Psychroserpens ponticola: one gene and its partner. The main gene of each other region encodes a partner of the protein of the gene in region 2 in a complex. Links are inferred from orthologs where the notes say so. Each region holds a gene or a part of one and is shown on either strand. Other genes may lie near its edges.

Region 1 (4,509 bases), 1.9 Mb from region 2 along the record:
TAGAGGAAGTATCTATCTATCGTTTAGTTTATATCCTACGGAAACATTAAGCATCATTAGCACGAGCTACTTTCAGCCTAAAATTGATGCTTTAAAAGATCATAGATTATCAAGTAATACCTCTGTACTACTTAAAATCTTTGATGACTTAGCTTTTAAAACTACATTTAATTATTTCTTTGATGCATTTCCTGTGAGTTCTTCGATTCCGAAGACTCAATATGAATTGACTAATGGCTTGCTATACACGTTCTAAACTATCAGTCTTTAATTATTTTTTTAGTGGACTTTCCTTTAACCGAAGTAATTTCTAGGAAGTAGACTCCTTTAGAAACGCTTGATATATTGAGCATATTTGTTTCAGAGACATTAAAACCTTCAACCTTTCGTCCCTGAATATCATATAGAATTATATCATCAATTTTATAAGTTGAATTGATAAAAAGTTGTCCATTTGTTGGATTTGGATACACAGAAACAGAATTCTTTAGTCCAAATTCATCAACTGATAAGGCATCAAAAGTTGTGGTTGCAATGTTGGTTTCAATAGGATAGTTATAATCGAAATAAATATCTGCTTTATTTGAAACTGAATCACCAATAGATAACGAATTCAAAGTTTTAATTTTAAATACGACATTTCCTCTTCCTTCAGGTTCTAGGTTAATATTATCAAAAACAAACTCAATACGATTATCAGTTATTCTTGTCATCATTTCATGAGAAGCGTGCATAACTCGCAACGTATTCATATCAAACTTAGTCTCATCAATATCATCTTTAACAACTACAAAGGTTGCAGCAGCTGTACCTGTATTTTCAAAATTGATAGTGTAATGCAGGTAGTCTCCTATTTTATCTGGCGAAACAATATCACCTTCTAAACAAGTAATATCGTTAGGATCATAAGAACCAATAACTTCTTGTTCGAAGCTAAACTCATTATCATCTGGTGTTTCATCACTACCAATAGGATTTATGGTTGCCAAAAAGTCTAATTGATCATCAATATTAACAGCTGGTTTTTCAATAAGATGTATTAATATACAAAAGGTTGCGTCTAAAAACAAAAAAACCTACACGAATCAACGGATAGGTTTTATAATCTCTATTTGAAAAATTCTTACTTCACTTTAAACGCATTCATTTTAGGAAAGTAAGCCACGTCTTGTAGTTCTTCTTCAATACGTAATAACTGATTGTATTTTGCCATACGATCACTACGAGAAGCAGAACCTGTTTTAATTTGTCCAGTATTTAAAGCAACTGCTAAATCTGCAATGGTATTATCTTCCGTTTCACCAGAACGATGTGACATTACTGATGTATAACCAGCATTATGTGCCATGTTTACTGCTGAAATTGTTTCAGTCAACGTTCCAATTTGATTCACTTTAATTAAAATAGAATTTGCGATGCCATTTTCAATGCCACGTGATAAACGCTCTACATTAGTAACGAATAAATCATCACCTACTAATTGTACTTTATCTCCAATTTTTTCAGTTAAATATTTCCAACCATCCCAATCGTTTTCATCCATACCATCTTCAATAGATAGAATAGGATACTTTTCAGAAAGTTCAGCTAAATAATCGGCTTGTTCTTTGCTAGTTCTTACAACTCCAGAATCACCTTCAAAAAGTGTGTAATCATATTTACCATCTTTATAGAACTCTGCAGCAGCACAATCTAAAGCAATCATCACATCATCACCTAATTTGTAACCAGCATTTGCAACCGCTTTAGCAATCGTTTCTAAAGCATCTTCAGTTCCTCCTTCTAGGTTTGGTGCAAAACCACCTTCATCACCAACAGCTGTACTTAAACCTCTATCGTGTAATACTTTTTTAAGGTTATGGAAAATTTCAGTTCCCATTTGCATAGCGTGTGTGAAATTTTTCGCTTTTACAGGCATTACCATGAATTCTTGAAATGCAATTGGTGCATCACTATGAGAACCACCATTAATGATATTCATCATTGGTACTGGCAATGTATTTGCGGAAACGCCTCCAACATATCTATATAATGGCATTCCTAATTCGCTAGCAGCAGCTTTTGCAGCAGCCAAAGACACACCTAAAATAGCGTTAGCTCCCAATTTTGACTTGTTAGCTGTTCCGTCTAAATCAATCATTAACTGATCGATTCTATTTTGATCAAATACTGACTCTCCTAATAATTCTTGAGAGATGATTGAATTTACATTATGTACAGCTTTAGTAACACCTTTTCCCATATATGCATCTCCACCATCTCGAAGCTCAACTGCTTCATGTTCTCCAGTAGAAGCTCCAGAAGGCACAGCTGCTCTTCCCATAACTCCATTTTCAGTAATTACATCAACTTCAACGGTTGGATTTCCTCTTGAATCTAAAATTTGTCTTGCATGAATATTAATTATAATGCTCATTTTCTTTTGATTTTTATGTTTAGAATGTATTACAAATTTACGAAATAGTTGACCTAAAACTGATTTGACTCTTCAGAATTACATTATATCTCAACTATAATGTTTTCGTAAAATAAAAAAAGCAACAAATTTATAGTTTCGTTGCCTTTTTAATATTAATTATTTTTAATATTCTGAATAAACTCATCAAACAAATAGGTCGAATCGTTTGGTCCAGGACTTGCTTCTGGGTGATATTGTACTGAAAAGCAATTTTTATGTTTCAATTTAATTCCTGCCACAGTATGATCATTTAAATGTACATGAGTGATTTCAATATTTGGATTTGCCTCAGTTTCTTCTCTATTGATTGCGAAACCATGATTTTGAGAAGTAATTTCACCTTTTGTCGTTACTAAATTCTTCACAGGATGATTGATTCCTCTATGACCATTGTGCATTTTATAGGTTGAAATTCCGTTAGCCAAAGCTATTACTTGATGTCCTAAGCAAATTCCAAATAACGGTAAATCTCGTTTAATAATTTCTTTAGCTACTGTTTGAGCTTCTACTAAAGGTTCTGGATCTCCAGGCCCATTAGATAAGAAATAACCATCTGGTTTAAACGCTTCTAAATCTTCAAACTTTGAATTATAAGGAAACACTTTAATATACGCATCTCGCTTAGCAAGGTTACGAAGGATGTTCTTTTTAATTCCGATATCTAGTGCAGCAATTTTATGCGTTGCATTTTCATCTCCAAAATAATAAGGTTCTTTAGTTGAAACTTGCGACGCTAATTCTAGGCCTTCCATACTTGGCACTTCGGCTAATTGCTTTTTCAAATCTTCAATATTTTCAACATCTGTAGAAATTACTGCATTCATTGCGCCATGATCTCTAATATGACTTACTAGAGCACGCGTATCTACATCTGAAATTGTTAACAAATTATTGTCATTTAGAAATTCTTCTAAAGACTTATCTCCTGAAGGACGTGAATAGTTGAAGCTAAAGTTTTTACAAATCAATCCTGCGATTTTGATAGAATCAGATTCTACTTCATCAGCTTTGGTTCCGTAGTTACCAATATGTGCATTGGTGGTTACCATTAGCTGACCATAATAGGAAGGATCTGTAAAAATTTCTTGATAGCCTGTAGTTCCAGTATTGAAACAAACTTCACCAAAGGCAGTACCTTCTTTGCCGATTGATTTTCCGTGAAAAATTGTTCCGTCTGCAAGTAAGATTAGTGCTTTTTTACGTTTTAAGTATGCCATTGTTGTTGTGTGTCGTAAACGTTGTTTGTTGTTTTGTCTAATTTTCCTATTATGTTTCTCCTACGTTAAGGATTGAACGGCCTGTTTGAGCTCCTCGCAGAGAGCGAGTAGTGAAAGCCTGACTTTTTGCGATCCTGCAAGGTTTTAAAAACCTTGTAGGTATGAGTAAAAAGTAACGCCAAAAATAGTTTCACAAAAATCTATAAAAAAAAGGATAATCTAAAACAGATTATCCTTTATATATTAAATGCTTATTAACATTTATTCTTCTTCGTTAGTTGCTACTGGTGGAACTGGAGTAGTTTCAGTTTTTGAACCTCCTCTTCTACTTCTTCGAGTCGTTTTCTTCTCTTTCTTACCAGCGTTGTAGATTTCGTTGTAATCTACTAACTCAATCATTGCCATATCAGCGTTATCACCAAGTCTGTTTCCTAATTTAATGATTCTAGTATAACCACCTGGACGATCGCCAATTTTAGGCGCTACATCTCTGAACAATTCAGCAACTACATCTTTTTGTCTTAGCTTAGCCATAACAATACGTCTGTTGTGAGTTGTATCTGATTTAGACTTTGTAATCATTGGTTCAACAAATTGTTTTAAAGCTTTTGCTTTAGCTACAGTTGTGTTGATACGTTTGTGTTCGATTAACGAACATGCCATGTTAGCTAACATTGCTTTTCTATGAGCAGTTTGTCTTCCTAAATGGTTAAATTTCTTTCCGTGTCTCATGACTTTCTATTTATCATCTTGCTTCCAAACTCAATTTCTGAGGAGCAAAATATGATTATTATAATTTAATCTTTATCTAATTTGTATTTTGCTAAATCCATT
Region 2 (6,661 bases):
AGGTTTAGCAGTTGTAAGTGGAAGTACAAATTTAGCCATAGGCGCTGATGTTGTTTTAACTTTAGATTCTGCTTTAAACACTACGTCTTCTGATGTTGGTTTCTATAATTCTTCAAGCTTTGGTTCTGCTGCAGCGATGGAAGATTTCATGCAATATGGTGGAGGCGGAATTGGTCGTGAAAATGTTGCTGTTAATAAAGGTATTTGGACCGCTGGAACTTTTGTGAGCGAAGCTCCACCTTATCAATATACTGGAAGTGGAGCTCAAAATGGTTTTCAGTTTTGGGACACAGTATTAGGCCTAAATGATTTTAACAGGACGTTAGACTTCAATCTTTATCCTAATCCTGTAAGTTCAGTATTAAATATTGAATTACATAATAATGAGGTTAATCTAACCTTTCAAGTATTTGATATATTGGGAAAACAAGTTATAAAAGGAAGTTCTAAAACAAATAATACTCTAAAAATTGATATTACGAGTTTAGAACATGGATTATATATCATCAAAATAGTTTCGGGAGATAAAACTGAAACAAAACGCTTTATCAAAAACTGATTTTAACATATAGAATAATACGAATCCGTTCAACTATTAAAACAAAAAAACCATCAGTAATTACTGATGGTTTTTGTATATTATATTAAATAATTCTATTGTCTTACAAAACGCTTTGTTTGTGTAGAATTATCTGTAGAAATTCTTACTAGATACACACCACTATTCCATTTTGAAACATCAATTGATGCCGTTAAAGCATCTATTTGAGTTGTAAAAACACGTTTACCTAAAACATCATAAACAGCAATTGTTGCATTATTTGAGTGTTGAGGTAAAAACACATTTAATTTTGATGTAGCTGGATTCGGTGAAATTGAAAACTCATTAGAAGTTTCAATATCACGTGTACTTAAAGTTGTAGAAGCTGTAATATTATCTAAGTGTAAAGTCGCTGCAATCGTATGAGGAGAAGACCATGTTGGAGAATCGCTACTTAAAATTCTCATAGCACTTACATTAGTTAAGGCCGTTTCTATAGTAGATCCACCAGAAATTAAAGTAAAATCAGATGCTGAAATTGGAATAACAATTTCAGACCAACCACTTCCTGCAGTTACTGTTACAGCATTAGTTGTACAAATTCTAGTTCCATTTCCTTGAAAAGCTACTCTTAAATTTAAATTATTAGTGAGTACTCTAACATTCATTTTAATACCGACGATATTTTCAGAAGTAAAGTTAGAAGACCATTGAGAAGAAGGTCCTGCATTAAAAATAACCATTTTACTAACTGGTCCACCTCCACCAAGTGAAGTATACGTTAGGTAATTATCATCAATACCATTTGGTCCATCAGTTGCAACATTGGTTGGCATATCTTCAGGTGCTGCTGCACCACCAATTTCCCAGTTTTGACTTGTTCCATCCTCAAAATTATCAACTTGATTTGCAACAACTTGGGCAAAAGTTACGGAAGACATTAACAATAAAGAAAATATAAGTAGTTTTGTTTTCATAGCTTAGCTTTATTGCGAGCTAAATTAGTAATTTTTAGATAACTAAGATAACCGTTCATCGAAAATGTTAGATTATTTACTCAAATACATCTTACGTCTTGAGTATAAATTATAAAATTCGTCGTCTTTTAAGCTATCTATAAACAAGATGCTTTCTCCTGTACTCTTCATTTCTGGACCTAATTGTTTATTTACATTAGGAAATTTATTGAATGAAAACACAGGTTGTTTAATCGCATAACCTTCTAATTGAGGATTGAAATTAAAATCGGTTACTTTTTTCTCACCAAGCATCACTTTGGTTGCATAGTTTACATAAGGTTCACCATAGGCTTTTGCTATAAATGGCACAGTTCTCGATGCTCTAGGATTTGCTTCAATAATATATACCATATCGTCTTTAATCGCAAACTGAATATTGATTAATCCAACAGTATTCAAAGCTAATGCAATTTTTTTAGTATGATCTTTAATTTGTTGCATTACAAATTCACCTAAGTTAAATGGTGGTAAGGTTGCATTACTATCGCCAGAATGAATTCCGCAAGGCTCAATATGTTCCATTATACCAATAATGTATACATTTTCTCCATCACAAATCGCATCGGCTTCAGCTTCAATAGCTCCATCGAGGTAATGATCTAAAAGCAATTGATTTCCTGGCATTCTTCGTAATAAATCGACAACATGCTCTTCAAGTTCTTGTTTGTTAATCACAATCTTCATTCCTTGACCTCCTAGAACATAAGATGGTCTTACTAAAATTGGAAAATCTAAAACATCTGCAATTGCTGAAGCTTCATCTGCTGTTGTAGCAATATCAAATTGTGGATAAGGAATATTATTTTCTTTTAAAAGGTTAGAAAACAAACCTCTGTCTTCAGCTAAATCTAAAGATTGATAGGTTGTACCTAATATTTTTATTCCGTAACGGTCTAGTTTTTCAGCTAATTTTAAAGCAGTTTGACCACCTAGTTGCACGATAACACCTTCAGGTTTTTCATGACGAATAATATCATAGATATGTTCCCAGAACACAGGTTCGAAATAGAGTTTATCAGAAATATCAAAATCTGTTGAAACTGTTTCTGGATTACAGTTAATCATAATGGTTTCATAACCACATTCTGAAGCAGCTAAAACACCATGAACACAGCAGTAATCAAACTCAATCCCTTGTCCGATTCTATTTGGACCAGAACCTAAAACAATGATTTTTTTCTTATCTGAAACAATACTTTCATTTGCTGAAAACTTTTTTCCATCAGCTGTTTCAACTTCATTTTCAAACGTAGAATAGTAATATGGCGTTTCCGCTTTAAATTCCGCAGCACAGGTATCAACTAATTTATAAACACGATTAATATTGAATTCATCACGTTTGTTATAAACCTGACTCTCCAAACATTTCAACATGTGAGCAATTTGTCGGTCACCATAACCTTTTTGTTTTGCCTCTAAAAGCAATTCCCGATCAATAGTATCTATTGTAAATTTCGAAATTTCTTTCTCAAGTTCATGCAATTCTTCATATTGCTTTAAGTACCACATATCAATCTTGGTGATTTCGTGGATTCTACTTAAAGGAATTCCCATTTGAATGGCGTCATAAATAGCAAACACGCGATCCCAACTTGCATAGGTTAATTTATCAATAATCTGTTGATAATCTTTATAACCTTTTCCATCTGCACCTAATCCGTTGCGTTTAATTTCAAGAGATTGTGTTGCTTTATGAAGTGCTTCTTGGAACGAACGACCAATAGCCATAACCTCACCAACAGCTTTCATTTGAAGGCCTAATCGTCTGTCTGAACCTTCGAATTTATCGAAATTCCAACGTGGAATTTTAACAACTACATAATCTAATGTTGGTTCAAATAAAGCTGAAGTTGATCCTGTAATTTGGTTACTTAATTCATCTAAAGTATAACCTATAGCTAATTTCGCTGCTACTTTTGCAATTGGATATCCTGTAGCTTTACTAGCTAAAGCTGACGAACGAGACACACGAGGATTGATTTCAATAGCAATAATTTCTTCCTTTTCATCAGGACTTACAGCAAATTGAACATTACATCCACCTGAAAAATCACCTATACTTCGCATCATATGGATTGCCATATCACGCATTTTTTGAAAGGTTTTATCAGAAAGTGTCATTGCTGGAGCCACAGTAATCGAATCTCCAGTATGAATTCCCATTGGATCCATATTTTCAATCGTGCAAATAATAACAACGTTATCATTTTTATCTCTCAATAACTCTAATTCATATTCTTTCCAACCAATAAGAGCTTTATCGATCATGACTTCATGAATTGGAGACACTTCCAAACCACGCGTTAATAATTCATCAAACTCTTCTTCTTTATAAACAAATGATGCTCCTGCTCCACCTAATGTATAACTGGCTCTAATTACCAATGGAAACCCAAACTCTTGTGCAATCTCCTTTCCTTTTAAATAAGAATTTGCTGTTGCTTGAGGTGCCATGCCAACACCTATTTTAAGCATTAATTCTCTAAACTGTTCTCGATCTTCAGTAATATTAATGGCATCAATATCGACACCAATAAGATCTATATTAAAATCTTTCCAAATTCCTTTTTCATCTGCTTCTATACAAAGATTCAAAGCGGTTTGTCCTCCCATTGTAGGTAAAACTGCATCTATTTGTGGATGCTCTTTTAAAATCTTAATTATTGATTTTGTAGTTAATGGCAACAAGTACACATGATCTGCCATTGTAGGATCTGTCATAATTGTTGCTGGATTAGAATTGATAAGTATTGTTTCAATTCCATCTTCACGAAGTGATCGTAAAGCTTGTGTTCCAGAATAATCAAATTCACAAGCTTGGCCAATAACTATAGGACCTGAGCCAATGATGAGGATAGATTTTAATTTTTCGTTCTTTGGCATTTAAGTAATTTTTATGGTTGCAAAAATAGGTAACATATGGGTACAAAAAAAGGTGTTACACCTAAGTAACACCTTTAAAATATTAACAATTGTTAATCATTATTTCTTATGTCTAGTTTCAGATGATACAGACAATTTCTTTCTTCCTTTAGCTCTTCTACGTGCTAAAACTTTTCTTCCATTTACAGAAGCCATTCTCTCTCTAAAACCGTGTTTATTTCTTCTCTTTCTTTTTGACGGTTGAAACGTTCTTTTTGGCATTGTCTTGTATTTTTATAAACTAATATTCTTTTATCTCTAACTTTGTTGTCTTAAGCTGTTCTTAAAACTGCGTGCAAATATACAAAGAGTTTTTATTTTGCCAAGCCTAAAATTAAAAATATTTACAATTGTTTTTATTAACTTTGCAGCCTAAATTTTAAATTCTAAAAATGTTCAACAAAAACATAAAATTAGTAATCGCTTTTTTAATAGTTGCCTACGCTATATATCAGTTTATTGAAGGCTTTATAGGTAATGGTATTATGTATTTTTTATTATCACTTATTTTTATTTTTCTCTACTTTAAAAATGAATTCATACTACTTGCTTTTTTAAAATTGAGAAAACAAGATTTTCCAGGTGCTACAAAATGGTTGAATAAAATTAAAAATCCTTCAAGTGCATTAGTAAAGAAGCAAGAAGGTTATTTTTATTATTTACATGGTGTAATGGTAGCTCAATCTGATATGAATGCAGCTGAAAAACATTTCAAAAAAGCTATTGGTCTTGGCTTATCTATGGATCATGATCTTGCTATGGCAAAATTAAATTTAGCTGGAATTGCATTTAGTAAACGTCGTCCTCAAGAAGCTAAGAAATTATTAGTTGAAGCTGAAAAACTAGACAAAAGAGACATGCTTGCTGATCAGATTAAAATGTTTAAACAGCAAATGAAAAAGACGTCTATACCCAAACAACAGTATGGGCAACCTACATCTTCACGCCAAAATAGACGAAGTAGACGTTAAATTATCTTTACAGTAAAGGCGACCATAGCCTAGCATAAGATTCTTTAAGCTTAGATAGTTTTGAACGATTTTTCCAAGTATCAAAATTAATACATTCGCTATTTTTTAAATCGTCTAAAAAATGAGATTTTAATAATTCGCTTTGATGCTTATTATAAATTAAGGCATTGATTTCGAAGTTAATATTAAAACTTCTGTTATCAAGATTACACGTACCAATAGTTGAAAACACATCGTCTACCACTAATGTTTTTGCATGAATAAAACCTTTGTTATAGCGGTGTACTTTAACACCTGCTTCTAAGAGTTTTTCTAAATTAGAATTAGTTGCATGCTTGGCTATCCAAGAATCTGAATCTTTTGGAATGAGTAATTTCACATCAACACCTATCTTTGAAGCAATCTGCAACGCAGTTATTATTTGGTCATTAGGAATGAAATATGGTGTTGTTAAATAAATATAGTCTTCAGCATTATTTATAGCTGTTAATATGGCTTCCATTATGTTAGCCCAATCTGTATCAGGACCACTAGCTGCAATTTGTATTGCTACATTGCCATCAAAATTAATTTTAGGAAAATAACTTTTTTTAATTTCTATAGCATGTTCTGTAACAAAATCCCAAGTCGTTAAAAAATGAAATTGCAGTACTTTTACAGCTTCACCATAAATTCTTAAATGCGTATCTCTCCAGTAGATTGTATTACTTCCATTATTTACATAGTTATCAGATACATTAACACCTCCAACATACCCTATTTCACCATCAATAATTGCTATTTTTCTATGATTTCGATAGTTAGACTTTCCTGTTAAGCTAGAGAATAAGACAGGCATAAATGGAACATACTCTACTCCACTTTCATGAAGTTTTTGCTTCATTTTAGAAGACAATTTACTGCCAACATCGTCATAAGACAGCTTCACTTCAATACCTTGTTTTGATTTTTCGCAAACAATATCTAATAATTCTGTACCAATAAGATCATCTTTAATGATGTAATATTCAAGATGTATGTGATTTTTTGCTTGTCTTAAATCTTCGAGTAGTCGTTTAAATTTAACCTCACCATTTTTTAAAATTTCTACGTCATTATTTAAAGTTAGCGGTGATTTTTCACTAGCTCTAAGCAATTTTATAAGTTTAATTTTATCATCTAAACCAATCGTAACATCTTCAAATTTTTTCTCTTCAAAACGAAGGTTT

Evidence for each region. The genes of interacting proteins can lie anywhere in the genome.
Region 1: the proteins of carB (region 2) and carA are in contact, whole or in part, in a solved structure (PDB 1KEE), measured with the Escherichia coli proteins. The link is inferred for Psychroserpens ponticola from one-to-one orthologs.

Annotation. Positions count from the first base shown.
Region 1 is NZ_CP116221.1:572,638-577,146, reverse strand. The notes cover bases 1,624-4,509. They hold carA (glutamine-hydrolyzing carbamoyl-phosphate synthase small subunit), read right to left. Parts: upstream 3,676-4,509; coding sequence 2,572-3,675; downstream 1,624-2,571. Other genes in these bases: MUN68_RS02500 (DNA-directed RNA polymerase subunit alpha), read right to left, coding at 4,473-4,509; rplQ (50S ribosomal protein L17), read right to left, coding at 3,937-4,407; eno (phosphopyruvate hydratase), read right to left, coding at 1,624-2,416. Also shown: MUN68_RS02525 (DUF481 domain-containing protein), read left to right, coding at 1-256; MUN68_RS02520 (T9SS type A sorting domain-containing protein), read right to left, coding at 261-1,070; more of eno, read right to left, coding at 1,124-1,623. UniProt on the Escherichia coli protein: Small subunit of the glutamine-dependent carbamoyl phosphate synthetase (CPSase).
Region 2 is NZ_CP116221.1:2,503,118-2,509,778, forward strand. What follows is about bases 1,391-4,805. They hold carB (carbamoyl-phosphate synthase large subunit), read right to left. Parts: upstream 4,444-4,805; coding sequence 1,591-4,443; downstream 1,391-1,590. Other genes in these bases: MUN68_RS11165 (T9SS type A sorting domain-containing protein), read right to left, coding at 1,391-1,518; rpmH (50S ribosomal protein L34), read right to left, coding at 4,543-4,704. In the rest of the region: MUN68_RS11160 (T9SS type A sorting domain-containing protein), read left to right, coding at 1-559; more of MUN68_RS11165, read right to left, coding at 655-1,390; MUN68_RS11180 (DUF2892 domain-containing protein), read left to right, coding at 4,875-5,453; cls (cardiolipin synthase), read right to left, coding at 5,461-6,661. UniProt on the Escherichia coli protein: Large subunit of the glutamine-dependent carbamoyl phosphate synthetase (CPSase).